DNA from 4 places in the Pseudarthrobacter sulfonivorans genome. Region 3 is predicted to be linked to each of the others. Evidence: riboswitches for the same ligand, from Rfam matches in the RefSeq annotation. Region 3 holds a riboswitch; each other region holds the start of a gene.
What was found. Region 3 has a riboswitch for thiamine pyrophosphate ahead of thiC (phosphomethylpyrimidine synthase ThiC). Riboswitches for the same ligand answer to the same signal wherever they lie in the genome.

Region 1 (3,796 bases), 340 kb from region 3:
GTGGATTCAGGATCCCCAGGCCGGTGCCGATGGGTGCTCCGAGCGGCATGACCGCAGCGGCCCCCAGGTTTTCCAGCCGCAGGGCCAGGACCGGGTCATCGTTGGTGTAGGCGAACACTTTGAAGCCCCGGTTAACAAGGTGTTCCGTAGCATCCACCAATTCCACGGCGTCCGGCAGCAGGGTCTGTTCGTCGGCGATGACTTCCAGCTTGATCCAGTCCGTTTCCAGCGCTTCGCGGGCGAGTTCCGCCGTCATGACCGCGTCCCGGGCGGTGAAGCAGCCGGCGGTGTTGGGCAGGATCCGGATCCCGTGGTCCACCAGGAGCTGGAAAAGGGATCCCGATTCAGCCGGCGCATAGCGCCGCATGGCCACTGTGGTCAGCTCGGTTCCGGACGCCAGGAGGGCTGCCCCCAGCCCGTCGAGGCTGGGGGCGCCACCGGTGCCCATGATGAGGCGGGAGCCGAGCTCGACGCCGTCGATGACCAGCCTGTCTGCGGCCTCGGGACGGTTATGTGTGCTGATGTTGCTGGTTACTGTCATGGTGTCAGCCTCCCTGGACTGCTGTGACCAGTTCGACGTCGTCACCTTCGGCGAGCGCCGTGACGAACCACTGGCTGCGGGGTACTACTTCGGAGTTATGGGCGACGGCGACGCCGAGTTTCTGCCCGTCTGTCGCCTGGCCGTTGGCCGCGAGGGGACGTCCAGTGATCTGGCTGATGAGGGTGGTGATGGAGGCGTCGTCCGCCACGGAATGGCGCGAGCCGTTGAGGGTGATGTTCATGCTGATTCCTTCTGTGGGTCGAGGTCCTTCGTGCGGATGTCATTGTCTGGGGACTGTATGCCGGCTACGTGGTGCTTTCCTGAAAAGCGGGCCGGGCTGAGGGCCCCCCATCGCGGGTCCGTCCGGCCATCCAGCAGGTCCCGGCAGATGGCCGCCGCCGCCGGAGCCAGCAGCACTCCGTGGCGGAAGAATCCGGTGGCAACCATCAGCCCGGCAATGTTCGCCGTGTTCCCCGTCCGTGGCGCGGAAACCGGTACGCGGCCGAGGAGAGGGGCGTTGTCCGGGGTCGCAGGCCTTGCCCGCGCTGTGCATTCCAGGAGTTCAAGCTCCGAGACGGCCGGCACCAGGACCTGGGCGTCCCGCAGCAACTGGTAGACGCCGCCCGCCGAGACAGCAGCGTCGCCCGTCCCGGCGAGCGCGTCTTCTCGCTGCGTAGCGCCGATCACCACCGTGCCGTCCTGCCGGGGAACGATGTAGACCGGCACACCATGGACCATTCCGCGGACAGTGGAGGTGAGGAGCGGGCGCAGGTGCCGCGGAACAGCCAGCCGCAGGATGTCACCGTAGACGGGCCGCAGGGGCAGGTGCAGTCCAACCGGCAGGCCATCCAGCGACGCCGCCTGCAATCCGTTGGCCACGACGGTCTCCCGAGCCTGGACAGTTCCGCCGTGGGCGAGCTTCACGCCGATGACGCGGCCGTCCTCCCAGAGCAGGGCAGCGGCACGTTGGTCAACGGCGAATCCCGCGCGGGCACCTGCCACGGCGGTTCCTGCTCCCGGTCCGTGGATGGCCAGGACTTCCTGGAGGCACGCCACGAGTTTCCGTGGATCCACCTGGTGGTCGGCGGGGATGTCCAGGGCGCAGGATATGGCCGGGCTAAGCAGGGATTCCCTCGTCCTGGCCTCACGGACAGTCAGGGGTTCCACCACCAGGCCGCTGGCCTGCTGCACAGCCCGGAGGTCCATCAGCGCCCTGCGGTCCGCAGCGTCCGCGCCGATGGCGAGGGTCGGCGTCGTCAGATATCCGGTATCGCCAGCCCCGGCCAGGGCGAGGTCGGCCGCAAAGGCAGGCCACAGGCCGGAGGATGCCAGCATCAGCTCAAGGAGGTCTTCCTCCTGGTAATGCAGTTCGCTCACAGGGGCCAACATGCCGGCGGCTGCCCAGCTGGCGCCGTTGCCGGGCGCGTCATCGATCAGCACGACGGAACGGCCGGACCGCCGGACTTCCCAGGCTATGGCGTGGCCGATGACTCCGCCGCCGATGACGGCCACGTCGGCGTGCAGGGCGGTGGCCGGGCTGGCTGGTGCAGGCTCAGGTGGGCTGCTTATTGCGGGGGGCATATGTTCCTTCCCTACGCCGGTACTAGCCGGATCAGGTCAAGCGGTCGGCTCTGACGCCCTCTCAGCCCGGCCGCTTTGTGACGGCTGCAACGGGCTCCCGCAGTACCCGCCCAGTTTAGGGGACTTAGGCTGGTTTCCATGAACGCGCAATCCTTCGCCGCTGCAGGCACGCCCTCCGCCCCCTCCCCCGCTCCCGAATCCTTGGCCGGAACAGACTCCGCCGTCGGCATTAACACCGGCCTCCCGCACAGCGCCAGGCTGTACCTGTGCACCGACGCGCGACGGGACCGCGGGGACTTTGGCGAGTTTGTGGACGCGGCGTTTGCCGGCGGCGTGGACATCATCCAGCTCCGGGACAAGGCGATCGAGGCGGCGGAGGAGCTGGAGCTGCTGGCCGTGCTTCGGGCCGCGGCCGAACGCCACGGAAAGCTGTGGGCAGTCAATGACCGTGCCGATATCGCGCTGCTGTCCGGCGCCCCCGTCTTCCACATCGGGCAGAAAGATCTGCCTGTCGCTTCCGCCCGCACGCTGCTCGGGGCACCAGCCGCGATCGGCCTTTCCACGCACACCGCCGAGCAGATCGAAGGCGCCATCCGGCTGTCCGGTGGGCTGACTGACCAAGGCGGCCTGGACTACTTCTGCGTAGGACCGGTCTGGGCCACTCCGACGAAACCGGGCCGGGCCGCCGTCGGCCTTGACCTGGTGCGGTACGCGGCCGAAGCCGTCCGCGCTGCCGGTGGCACCCAGGCCACGCTGCCCTGGTTTGCCATCGGAGGCATCGATCTCGGCAACGTGGAGCAGGTGGTGGAGGCCGGCGCCGGCAGGATTGTTGTGGTGCGTGCCATCACCGAAGCCGCGGACCCCGCAGCGGCGGCCGCGGCACTCCTGGCGGCCCTGGACGCCGGCGCATCCTGACAATCCCCCGCGTGGCGGGCGGCGGGCGTGCACGATCCGTGGAAATCGAGCTAACCTGATTTTCGTGTCACATCATAGGTTGGCCCCCAATGTCCACGAGCAGACGAACGACCTCGCGGCGGCGCTGAGCGCCCTGCGGACCGAGCTGGAACTGCCGGGACCCTACCCGGCGGAGGCGGTCCGGGACGCGGAAGCGGCGGTGGCCGCACACGAGTTGCCGGGTGCTGACCTGACGGAAGTGGCTTTCCTCACTATCGATCCGGCGTCGTCCACTGATCTGGACCAGGCGCTGTTCATCGAGCGTGCGGGCACTGGCTACAGGGTGCTATACGCCATCGCTGACGTGCCGTCCTTTGTCCGCCCCGGCGGCGGACTGGACGCAGAGACCCGGCGCCGCGGCCAGACGTTCTACGCCCCTGACGGCCGTATCCCGCTGCACCCGGAAGTCATTAGCGAAGGGGCAGGCAGCCTTCTGGCCGGCCAGCTGTGTTCCGCCTATGTCTGGGAGTTCGGGCTGGACGACGCCGCGCAGGTCTCCACTGTGAGCGTCCAGAGGGCCACCATCCGCAGCCGGGCCAAGCTGAGCTACAAGGGAGCCCAGGCCGAACTCGACGCCGGGACGGCCGGCCCTGTCCTGCAGCTCCTGAAGGAAGTGGGCCTCAAGCGCGTTGAACTGGAGCGGCAGCGTGGCGGCGCCAGCCTGAACATGCCCGAGCAGGAAATCGTGCAGCTGCCCGACGGCGGCTACCGGATTGCCGC
Region 2 (3,796 bases), 1.6 Mb from region 3:
CGCTTCCCGGACCTGCTGAGCCGCATGCACGCGGCCACCAAGCCCCAGGTGCTGGGGCTGTTCCTGCTCCTGGCGGCCATCGGCCTGCAGCTGCGCACCTGGTGGGTGTGGCCGGTGCTGCTGGTGGCCTGGATCTTCCAGCTGCTGACGGTGCCGGTTTCCGCCCACATGGTGGGCCGCGCCGGTTACCGGACCAAACACCTGCACCGTGAGCTGCTCAGCTCCGATGAACTCGAAGCCGTGGTTCAGAAGGCGGCCCAGTCGGCCCGGGATGAGTCATCCCGGGATGAAGCGTCCGACGGCGGCCGGCGGGACTGAGCGTCACTGCCGGACTGCTTGCCAGGGTTAGACGATGTCCTGGGACTTGGCGAAGCGGGTGATGGCCCGCTGCGTGCCGCGGTTGGCGAGCACCTGGATGATGGTGCTGACCGAGGCCGAAATGAGCGCGAACGTCAGGGCCGAGCGCAGGGTGGTGGGAGTGTCTTCGTCCTTGCCGGTGGGAGGCTTCCGGCCGGTGGACTTTTCCCACACGGTATTGACCACCTTCGTGCCGACGAATCCGGCGCCGAGGCTGATTGCAGTGCCGAGCAGCTTGATGAACAGGTTCATTCGTTGAACTCCTTGTGAGCGGATCCGGGACTTCCTTTAGCCTAACCCGGCTGCATGGACTCCAGAATCTCCCGCAGGGCTTCCACCACCAGATCGTGGTCCTGCTGCTGGGGCAGGCCCGAGACCGTCACCGTGGCCACTGCACCCACACCGGCGACGTAGACCGGGAAGCAGCCGCCGTGCGGGGCGTAGGTGGACTCGTCGAACCAGCCGTGGTCCTCGATCCGACCGCCGTGCAGCCTGCCGCGGAGGCCCACCAGCAACGAAGGGATCTCATACCTGGCGGCGGTGCGCTGCTTCGCCCGGACCCAGTGCTCGTTGTCCGGGGTGGCGCCGTCCAGGGCCACGTGGAACAGGACCTGGTCACCCTTGGTGATGTCGATCGCGATGGGCAGCTTTCGGCTCTTGCCCAGCTCCACCAGGAGCAGCCCGAGGTTGAGGGAGTCGTCCTTGCTGAAATGCGGAAACTGCAGCTCGTTGATCTCGGCTTCGACCCGGGCAATCAGGGCCTCCAGCAGCCCCGCCGGCTGGGGCACCGTCGAATCGGGATTGAACGCAGTCACAGTCGGGTTGTTGGCAGTCATGGCCCACAATCTACCCCGCCCGCGGTGTAAACTGGAGCACGCCCATCAGGGCAGATTTATTACGACAGGGGAGCGCCGCCGTCGGACATCACTGGCATTGCCAGGGAACCGCAGGTGGGCGCTGAGAGTGCGGACAGCCGCAGACCCTCGAACCTGATCCGGTTAGTACCGGCGCAAGGGAGTCGAGTTCTCGAAGTGTCCGGAAACGGCGGCAGCGCCGCACGCCGGGGCACTTTCCCCTCCTGTTCCTCAGGAGGACCAAAATGACAACTGCAGCAATCAAAAAGACCGGCAATACCTGGCGCGTTGTGGACATCGTGGTGGCGGCACTCATCGCCATCACCGGCGGCGTGATCTTCTGGGCCTGGTCCCAGGGCGCCGGCATCGTCTCCGCCCCCATGAACGCCGTTTACCCCCCGCTGACCGGCCTGATCGCCGGCGGCTGGATGATCCCGGCAGTGCTGGGCATGCTCATCATCCGCAAACCCGGCGCGGCGCTCTTCTGCGAAGCGGTGGCCGCCACCGGCGAACTCATCATGGGCTCGCAGTACGGCGCCACGGTGCTGATCTCCGGCCTCCTGCAGGGCCTGGGCGCCGAGCTGGTGTTCTTCCTGCTGGTGTACGGCAACTTCCGGTTCAAGTCCTTCCTGCACCAGAAGTACAACCTCATCGCCGCGCTGCTGGCCGGTGCCGGGGCGGGCCTGTTCTGCGGCCTCAATGACTCGTTCCTGCCGTGGGGCTGGAACATCGCCTACGAGCCCGGCGACAAGCTCGCGTACATCGTGTTCTGCACCATCTCCGGCGCAGTGATTGCAGGTGCCTTGTCCTGGATCGCCACCCGCGGCCTGGCCAGAACCGGTGTGCTGAGCTCGTTCGCGTCCCGGAAGGCAGCGTCGGAGCCCGTCTTCAACTGATGACCGCTTCCGACGCCGGTGCATCCGGAGTGCGCCCCGCCGCGGTGTCCGCCCGTGGCTGGGGCTGGCGGCATGCGGGACGTTCCGCCCCCGCCGTCCAGGGCCTCGACCTCGACATCGCTCCCGGCGAGCGGGTGCTGCTGCTGGGCCCGTCGGGCGCCGGCAAGTCAACGCTGCTGCACGCGCTCGCAGGGGTGCTGGGGGATGAAGGGGACGACGCCGACGAAACCGGTTCGCTGCTGATCGACGGTTTGGTGCCCCGCGGGCAGCGCGGCCGCTCGGGCCTGATGCAGCAGGATCCGGAAACGCAGGTGGTCCTTTCCCGGCTGGGCGACGACGTCGCCTTCGGCGCCGAGAACCTCGCCGTTCCGCGGGACGAGATCTGGCGGCGCGTCCATGAAGCGCTCGACGACGTCGGGCTGCGGAGTGCCGGGGGCGGCGGTTTGAACGACGGCGGCGGGTCAGGTTTGGACGCCGACGGCGGGCCAGGTGCCGCCGGGCTCGCGCTGGACCACCCGACGTCGGCCCTCTCGGGCGGGCAGAAGCAGCGCCTGGCGCTGGCCGGGATCCTCGCGATGCGGCCGGGGCTGATCCTGCTGGATGAGCCCACCGCAAACCTCGATCCCGCCGGCGTGCTGGAAGTCAGGGACGCCGTGGGCCGCTGCCTGGACAAAACCGGCGCCACCCTCGTTGTGGTGGAACATCGCGTGTCCGTCTGGAAGGACCTGGTGGACCGGATTGTGGTGCTCCAGCCAGGCTCGGCGGCGGGTCCCGCTGGAAGTTCCGCCGCCACGTCCGCCGTCCTGCTGGACGGGCCGCCGGACCAGGTGCTTGCGGAGGCGCGGGACATGCTGATCGGCGCGGGCGTCTGGGTGCCGGGGTATGTTCCGGCAACCCGCCGCCGCGTGTCCGCAGGCTCCGGTGACCTGCTGCTGGCTGCCGAGGACCTTGCCGTCTCCCGCGAGCGTCCGCGGCGCCGCGGCCTCCGGACCATCCCGCCCGTACCGGTGCAGCAGGGCATCACGGCCCAGGTCCGTTCCGGCCAGGCACTCACCGTCACGGGGCCCAACGGCGCCGGAAAGTCAACGTTTGCGCTGACGCTCGCCGGACTTCTTGCGCCGGTGGCGGGGAAGGTGTCCGCCGCCGTCGAGCTTTCCGAGGGGGCCGGGATCGATCCCTTCAAATGGAAAGCCAACCAGCTGATTTCCCGCATCGGAACCGTCTTCCAGGAACCCGAGCACCAGTTCGTGACGGGCCGCGTGCTGGACGAACTGATGTTCGGCCCGCGGCACCTGGGGCATGGCGAGGAGCGGGTTGATGAGCTGCTGGAACGGCTGCGCCTGACGCACCTGGTGGACGCCAATCCGTACACGCTCTCGGGAGGCGAAAAGCGGCGCCTCTCGGTGGCCACTGTCCTCGCGGCCCACCCTCGTGTGCTGGTCCTCGACGAGCCGACGTTCGGCCAGGATGCCAACACCTGGGCCGAGCTCGCATCATTCCTCTCAGAACTGCTCGACGCCGGGACCTCCGTGGTTTCCGTGACCCATGACCAGGAATTCAGCGCCGTCCTGGGCGGAGCTGAACTGCGGCTGGGCCCGGCCTCTCGCGGCGGCGCCCGCCAGGAAGCAGATGCGGCATGAGGGATGCCCTGACCCTCCGCGGCAACCGCGCGCTGCTGACCCGCGCCAA
Region 3 (3,796 bases):
CGGTCCTTCATCGCCGACGTCGGCAGGTCACGCTCGGCTCAGGCTTCCTGAGCGTCAGTTCCCGGCCGGGATCCGAAGCTCGGGGAGGTAGACCTTTCCGCCGGCGGCCAGGAACTCCGCACTCTTTTCGCGCATCCCGCTGTAGGCCTCGGCGATGGCCGCCTGCGAATCGGCGGAACCGTATTCGTCCCTGATGTCCTGGCTGATCTTCATCGAGCAGAACTTCGGGCCGCACATGGAGCAGAAGTGGGCGGTTTTGGCCGGTTCGGCGGGCAGCGTCTCGTCATGGAAGGCCTCCGCCGTGACCGGGTCCAGGGACAGCGCGAACTGGTCGCGCCAGCGGAACTCGAACCTGGCCTTGGACAGGGCATCATCCCGTTCATGGGCGCCGGGGTGGCCTTTGGCAAGGTCTGCTGCGTGGGCGGCGATCTTGTAGGTGATCACACCGGTCTTCACGTCGTCCTTGTTCGGGAGGCCAAGGTGTTCCTTGGGCGTGACGTAACAAAGCATCGCCGTGCCGTACCGGGCGATTTCCGTGGCGCCGATGGCGGACGTGATGTGGTCATAGCCCGGGGCAATATCAGTAACCAGCGGCCCCAGGGTGTAGAACGGGGCGCCCTTGCAGAGTTCCTGCTGGCGTTCCACATTCTCCCGCACCAGATGGAACGGGACGTGCCCGGGACCTTCCACCATGACCTGCACATCGAATTCCCACGCCCGCTGGGTCAGTTCGGCCAGCGTGTCCAGCTCGGCGAACTGGGCGGCGTCGTTGGCGTCCGCCGTCGCTCCCGGGCGCAGTCCGTCGCCCAGGGAGAACGCGACGTCGTACTTGGCGAAGATCCCGCACAACTCGTCGAAGTGCGTGTACAGGAAGTTCTCCTGGTGGTGGGCCAGGCACCAGCCGGCCATGATCGCGCCGCCCCGGGAGACGATGCCGGTGACGCGGTTGGCCGTCAGCGGCACGTAACGCAGCAGCACGCCGGCGTGGATGGTCATGTAGTCCACGCCCTGCTCGCACTGCTCAATGACCGTGTCCCGGTAGATCTCCCACGTCAGGGCGTTGGCCTCGCCGTTGACCTTCTCCAGCGCCTGGTAGATGGGCACCGTCCCGATGGGCACGGGAGAGTTGCGGATGAGCCATTCCCGGGTGGTGTGGATGTCATCGCCGGTGGACAGGTCCATCACCGTGTCTGCGCCCCACTGCGTGGCCCACTGGAGTTTGTCCACTTCCTCGGCGATGGAGCTGGTCACGGCCGAGTTGCCGATGTTGGCATTGATCTTCACCAGGAAGGCCTTGCCGATAATCATCGGTTCGGATTCCGGGTGGTTGATGTTGTTGGGGATGATGGCCCGGCCAGCCGCCACCTCGCTGCGGACCAGTTCCACGTCGCAATTCTCACGGAGGGCGATGAACTGCATCTCGGGGGTGATGACACCCTGCCGCGCGTAGTGCATCTGGGTGACGGTCCGGCCGCCGACGGCGCGGCGGGGCACCGGCTGCGCGCCCTTCCACTCCGCAGAGGCTGCGCCGCGGCGCACGGCCGACTTGCCGTCGTCGAGCAGGTTCCGCTCCCGGCCGCTGTAGGGCTCGGTGTCTCCGCGGGCGGCGATCCACTCTGAGCGGAACGGGTTGAGGCCCACCACCGGATCGCTGCCCGGTCCCGCCGTGCGGTAGGTCCGGAAAGGCCCGTTCGGCGCGCCGTTTGGCGACGGTTCGAGGGCGATCTCGGTCACGGGAACCCGGATCCCGGTGGCCTCATCGGTGACAAACGCCAGCGAGTGGGACTTCAGTGACTGGGTTTCAGGCTGGAGCGTTTGATCCACGTCGGCTTCATTTTTGGCAGGGATCAGCTGTGTTTCTTGTGTATTCAATGAATACTCACTTCCTTCGCCGGCATTACCCGGACAGGTTCAACGGTCGCAGGCTGCGTCAGCCCGATCTCAGCCCCTGCAAGGGCTCCCGTGTGGTCAAGTTGAAGCTACCACAGTCCGAGCGTGGCCTGGTGACAGCAATCACGGGTACGCGGTCGCAATCTGTCTGCTCCGCCACTTGAATTAAATTGAAGCTTCAAGTAAATTGGAGCCATAGCCGCCTTCCATCCGAAGGCCAACGGACCGGGAGTGTTCAAATGACTGCAGAAGCCACCAGCCGGGATCTCCTTCCTGCCGACCTCTCCATGGGCACGGTGATGCTCAAGGTGGGCGACATGAAGCTGATGACCGACTACTACCAGCGTGCGCTCGGCCTGGAGGTCGTCGCGGAACAGGACGGCGGCGTCTATCTTGGCCGCCTTCAACGCCCGCTGGTCCATCTCGCGGCCGCTCCGTCCTTGCATCTGCCGGGCAGGGGAGAGGCCGGGCTGTTCCACACCGCACTGCTGTTTGACGACCGGGCTTCGCTGGCCGCCACAGTAGCCACCGCCGCCCAGTACGAACCCCGATCCTTCACCGGCAGCGCCGACCACCTCGTCAGCGAGGCCTTCTACTTCAATGACCCGGAAGGCAACGGCATCGAACTGTACTGGGACAGGCCCCGCGAAAACTGGTCCTGGAACGGGAAGGATGTAGTGATGGACAGCCTGGCACTGCCGCCGCAGCGCTACCTCGAGCAGCACCTGACCCAGGAATCCGTGGCCGGCCAGCGGGCCAGCGAAGCCGGCGTGGGCCACGTCCACCTCCAGGTGGGCGACGTCCAGTCAGCGCACGATTTCTACGTGGGCACGCTGGGCTTCGAAAAGACCGCCGGCTGGCACGGGCAGGCGCTGTTTGTCTCTGCGGGCCGGTATCACCACCACATGGCCATGAACGTCTGGAACAGCCGCGGAGCCGGTCCCCGCAAGAACACCCTGGGCCTCGGCGAAGTGCTCATCGAGGTCCCTTCCGGGGACGACGTCGGAGCGCTCGCCGACCGCCTGAAGGTCGCCGGTGTGGCCTCGCACCACACGGGCGCCGAGCTTCGCTTCGAGGACCCGTGGCGCAACAATATCCGTGTCGCCGTCCGCTGAGTGCGGATGCCAAATGTGCGGCCGGCCTTGTACTAGGCTGATTCTGAACGGCCGGGGCGGCACTTGCTGCTGCCCTTCCAGGCCGCACCGTCGACGGAATGAGGGCTGTTCCCATGGGCTTCACTGAAATTTTTGTTTCCACTCACAATGCCGCACTGAAGCGGGCGGACGTCCTGGATGCGGGCGGCTCCCCGGCGGGCCAGGCCCTGCGGATTCCCGGAATCAGCGATTTCGAAATCGAGCAGCTTGGCGATCTTGCCGGCGTTGCGGTGCACGCCGGTGGCGCGGACTACGAACTGGCCATGGTTGACGTGGCCAGTGATTCCCTCCTCGGGGTCCCGCGGGCCATGGTGCGTGCGCTCGCCGACCTGCTCAGCTACGAGACTGAAGGCGAAGGCAATGTCCTGGACGACGTCGCTGAAAAGTGGGCCGCCCAGGATGACATGCCGTTCGGCGCAGCCGAGGCCCGGACGTATGTCCAGCAGTTCGCTGAGCTTGCCAACTCCGTCGATGACGCCGCACGCACCGGCGTGTATGTCTGGTCGTCGTAGGCCGGCCGTGGCCCGCCGGGTCCGCCCGGCTGCCCCACCCCGACGTGTCAAGTCGAAATCCGGACGCTGATCTGGCACAATAAACAGGTACTCGATCTGCGTGGCCCCTCTCTCCGCGTCCGGATCCTGTCCTTCGAACCCTCAAGTATGGCCCGCCCCACGGGTGCAGAACGTCGGTTCACCCCTTTTCTGAAACAGGAGTGACCACAAAAGTGGCCGTAAAGATTCGCCTTAAGCGCT
Region 4 (3,796 bases), 120 kb from region 3:
GCGTCCTCGAAGACGGCGTCCTGGCCGAGCACTTTGTCTCCAAGACCCAGCAGGACTCCCTGATCGGCAACGTCTACCTCGGCAAGGTGCAGAACGTCCTGCCGTCCATGGAAGCGGCGTTCGTTGACATCGGACGCGGCCGCAACGCCGTCCTGTACGCCGGTGAAGTGAACTGGGAGGCCGTTAACCTCGAAGGCAAGCAGCGCCGGATCGAAAACGCGCTCAAGTCCGGCGACACCGTCCTGGTCCAGGTCACCAAGGATCCCGTGGGCCACAAGGGTGCACGCCTGACCAGCCAGATCTCGCTGCCCGGCCGCTACCTGGTCTACGTGCCCGGCGGCTCCATGACCGGCATCTCCCGCAAACTGCCCGACGTCGAGCGCAACCGCCTCAAGCGCATCCTCAAGGACCGCCTCCCGGAGCACGCCGGCGTCATCGTCCGCACCGCTGCCGAAGGCGCCTCGGAAGAGGAGCTCACACACGACATCAACCGGCTGCGGGCCCAGTGGGAGGGCATCGAAAGCCAGTCCACGTCCACCAAGATCCTCGCGCCGGAGCTGCTCTACGGCGAACCTGACCTCACCATCAAGGTGGTCCGTGATGTGTTCAACGAGGACTTCTCCAAGCTGATCGTCTCCGGTGAAGAGGCCTGGGACACCATCGAGGCCTACGTCACCTACGTTGCCCCGGACCTCGTGGGCCGCCTGGAAAAGTGGACCAAGGACCAGGACATCTTCGCTGCGTGGCGGATCGATGAGCAGATCCACAAGGCCCTGGAACGCAAGGTCTTCCTGCCTTCGGGCGGCTCGCTGGTCATCGACCGCACCGAAGCCATGACCGTGGTGGACGTCAACACCGGCAAATTCACCGGCAGCGGCGGCAACCTCGAGGAAACCGTCACCAAGAACAACCTCGAGGCAGCTGAAGAAGTGGTCCGGCAGCTCCGGCTCCGCGACATCGGCGGCATCATCGTCATCGACTTCATCGACATGGTCCTCGAATCCAACCGCGACCTGGTCCTCCGCCGCATGGTGGAATGCCTGGGCCGCGACCGGACCAAGCACCAAGTGGCCGAAGTGACCTCGCTGGGCCTCGTGCAGATGACGCGCAAGCGCATGGGCACCGGGCTCCTGGAAGTCTTCGGCGAGCAGTGCGAAACCTGTGCAGGCCGCGGGATCGTCACCCACGACGACCCCGTGGAACACCGCCGCGCCAACACCGTAGCCGCGGAGCACCACGTGCAGCGTGTGGACAGCCGCCCGGAAACCCAGCGCACCGATAGCGTGCGCACTGACAGCCAGCGCCCGGACAGCCAGCCGGGTGGCCGCACTGACCGGAAACGCCGCCGCGGACGGGGCGGCCAGCCGCTGGAAACGGCACCGGCAGCTCCGGTGCAGATCCACACGGTCCACCCGGAAGCCAGTGATGCCGAGCGACATGCCAAGGCGGAGGCCACGCGGGCAGCGCTTGCGAACATTGCGGCCGCAGCCCACGCTGCGCACCTGCACGACGACGAAGTGGCTCACGCATCAGCTGCCGCGGGCCGGCAGCCTGCGGCTGCGGTGCCGGCTCCGGCTGAGCGGTCCGAAACGGACTCCAACGGCCGTCCGGCCGCAGTGCTGACATTCGGCGGCGAGCAGGTTGTGCTTCCGTTCGTGGCGCACCACGATGACCAGCCGCACTCACCTGCCCTGACACTTGATCGCCTCGCGGAGGCCTTCGCGCACCTTGGCGAGCCGGCACCTGTAGCGGAAAGCAAGCCGTCGGCAGTCCAGGCAACTGAAACCCAGCCGGCAGAACCTGCCCGCCAGCAGCAGCCAGCTGTGGCGGAGAAGGATTACTCCGACCACACCGAGGAGCCCCGCGCCCGCCGTCCCCGGCGGAACCGGAGTGCCAGCCGTGCCCAGGGCGCAGCCAACGCCACGTCCGTGGAGCATCACGAAGCTGCTCCGGCGGCTGCCGCTGGGCACACCCACGCCGCCAAGGCGCCGGAGCCTGTCAAGGCTCCTGTGGCCGACAAACCGGTTGCCGCCAACGCGCCCATCATCCTGGGCGTAGGAGTTCCGGCCTCGGAGCTCTGACCAAGCAGTAGGGCAAGCCAATACAACGGCGCCCGGACGCAGCCTGTGAATCACAGGCTGCGTCCGGGCGTCCGGCGTTAAGTCGCGAGGAACGCTAGGCTGGTGACTGACACGGGGTGCCGCGCAGAGAGCCGGCTGAGATCCACACCCGTTGAACCTGTCCGGTTAGCACCGGCGAAGGGATGTCTCCTTTGGCTTCAACTTCTGTCCTTCCTCCTGCAACACCCGCGGCGGCTCTGCCGGAAACCCCAGCAACCCGGGCTGAGGTCCGGCCCGCACCAGCCCGCTCTTCTGCGGTCCGGGTGCTGCGTGACGTTCCGCGGGTGCTGTCCATTGCCGGATCGGACCCTTCAGGGGGCGCGGGCGTCCAGGCCGACCTCAAAAGCATTGCAGCCCTTGGCGGCTACGGCATGGCGGCCATCACCGCGCTGACGGTCCAAAACACCCAGGGGGTCCAGGCGGTTCACGTCCCGCCTGCGTCCTTCCTGGGCCAGCAGCTCGATGCCATCAGCGATGACATCACCATCGACGCGGTCAAGATCGGCATGCTGGGCGACGCTGCGGTGATAGGCGTGGTCCGCGACTGGCTGGAAAAGGTGCGTCCCGCCGTCGTCGTTCTTGATCCGGTCATGGTGGCCACGAGCGGCGACCGGCTGCTGCAGGAGTCTGCCGAGGCGGCCCTGCGGGAGCTGCTCCCGCTCGCGGACCTGATCACCCCCAACCTGGCCGAACTGGCCATCCTGGTGGGGGAGCCGCAGGCGAGGGAATGGCACGACGCGCTCGGGCAGGGGCAGCGGTTGTCCGCCGCGACCGGTGCCACCGTCCTGGTCAAGGGCGGCCATCTCGACGGCGGTGCGTGCCCGGATGCCCTGGTCAACGCTGCCGGGCTGCTCGCCCAGGAGGTGGTGGAAGTGAGCGGGGACAGGATCCCCACGCGCAACAGCCACGGCACCGGCTGCTCGCTGTCGTCGGCCATGGCCACGGCTCAGGCCCGGCTGGGGGACTGGGAAGCCGCATTACGGCAGGTGAAGCCCTGGCTGGTGGGCGCGCTGCAGGCCTCTGACCAACTTGAGGTGGGCGAGGGCAACGGCCCCATCAACCACTTCCACCACATGCAACAGGTTCCGGCAGCCGGCGAGTTCGCAGAGACGCTGCGCCGGGCGTCGGAGCCGGATCTTGCAGCCATCTACGGGCTGGATTTCATCCGAGACCTGGCGGCCGGCACGTTGGCTGAGGAACAGTTCGCCTATTACCTCGCCCAGGACGCCATCTACCTCAACGGCTATTCGCGGGTCCTCGCCCGGGCCAGCGCGCTGGCGCCCACGGAAGCCGCCCAGCTGTTCTGGGCAAAGTCGGCCCAGCAATGCCTTGAGGTCGAGTCCGAACTGCACCGCACGTGGCTAAGCACCAGGACAGTGGACTCTGTCCTGGGACCTGTCACCAAGTCCTACGTGGACCACCTGCTGGCGGCCTCGGCCTCCGGCAGCTACGCGGTCCTCGTGGCGGCGGTACTGCCGTGCTTCTGGTTGTATGCCGAAGTGGGACAGACCCTCCACGCGGAGTTCCTGGCTGCGGGTGCACCGGCAGCACATCCTTATGCCGACTGGCTGCGGGCCTATGCTGACGAGGATTTCGCCCAGGCCACGCGCGACGCCATCGCCTTGGCTGACGACGCCGGCCGGAGTGCTTCCGCGGATGAACGGGCGGCGATGCTG

Region 1: linked by a shared signal. The riboswitch ahead of thiO (glycine oxidase ThiO) and the one ahead of thiC (phosphomethylpyrimidine synthase ThiC) in region 3 are both predicted to bind thiamine pyrophosphate.
Region 2: linked by a shared signal. The riboswitch ahead of AU252_RS11710 (ECF transporter S component) and the one ahead of thiC (phosphomethylpyrimidine synthase ThiC) in region 3 are both predicted to bind thiamine pyrophosphate.
Region 4: linked by a shared signal. The riboswitch ahead of AU252_RS20020 (bifunctional hydroxymethylpyrimidine kinase/phosphomethylpyrimidine kinase) and the one ahead of thiC (phosphomethylpyrimidine synthase ThiC) in region 3 are both predicted to bind thiamine pyrophosphate.

The regions. Positions count from the first base shown of each region.
Region 1 is NZ_CP013747.1:3,930,786-3,934,581, reverse strand. It holds gene AU252_RS17875 (thiazole synthase) at 1-541, opposite strand, end outside; gene thiS (sulfur carrier protein ThiS) at 546-782, opposite strand; gene thiO (glycine oxidase ThiO) at 779-2,122, opposite strand; TPP riboswitch at 2,113-2,233, opposite strand; gene thiE (thiamine phosphate synthase) at 2,261-3,037, shown strand; gene AU252_RS17855 (RNB domain-containing ribonuclease) at 3,102-3,796, shown strand, end outside.
Region 2 is NZ_CP013747.1:2,625,636-2,629,431, forward strand. It holds gene mnhG (monovalent cation/H(+) antiporter subunit G) at 1-318, shown strand, start outside; gene AU252_RS11700 (DUF4235 domain-containing protein) at 346-609, opposite strand; gene AU252_RS11705 (heme-degrading domain-containing protein) at 651-1,193, opposite strand; TPP riboswitch at 1,250-1,391, shown strand; gene AU252_RS11710 (ECF transporter S component) at 1,457-2,107, shown strand; gene AU252_RS11715 (ABC transporter ATP-binding protein) at 2,107-3,747, shown strand; gene AU252_RS11720 (energy-coupling factor transporter transmembrane component T family protein) at 3,744-3,796, shown strand, end outside.
Region 3 is NZ_CP013747.1:4,270,572-4,274,367, forward strand. It holds gene AU252_RS19370 (alpha/beta hydrolase) at 1-51, shown strand, start outside; gene thiC (phosphomethylpyrimidine synthase ThiC) at 55-1,872, opposite strand; TPP riboswitch at 1,867-1,974, opposite strand; gene AU252_RS19380 (VOC family protein) at 2,130-3,005, shown strand; gene AU252_RS19385 (hypothetical protein) at 3,119-3,556, shown strand; gene rpsP (30S ribosomal protein S16) at 3,769-3,796, shown strand, end outside.
Region 4 is NZ_CP013747.1:4,392,206-4,396,001, forward strand. It holds gene AU252_RS20015 (Rne/Rng family ribonuclease) at 1-2,081, shown strand, start outside; TPP riboswitch at 2,184-2,281, shown strand; gene AU252_RS20020 (bifunctional hydroxymethylpyrimidine kinase/phosphomethylpyrimidine kinase) at 2,264-3,796, shown strand, end outside.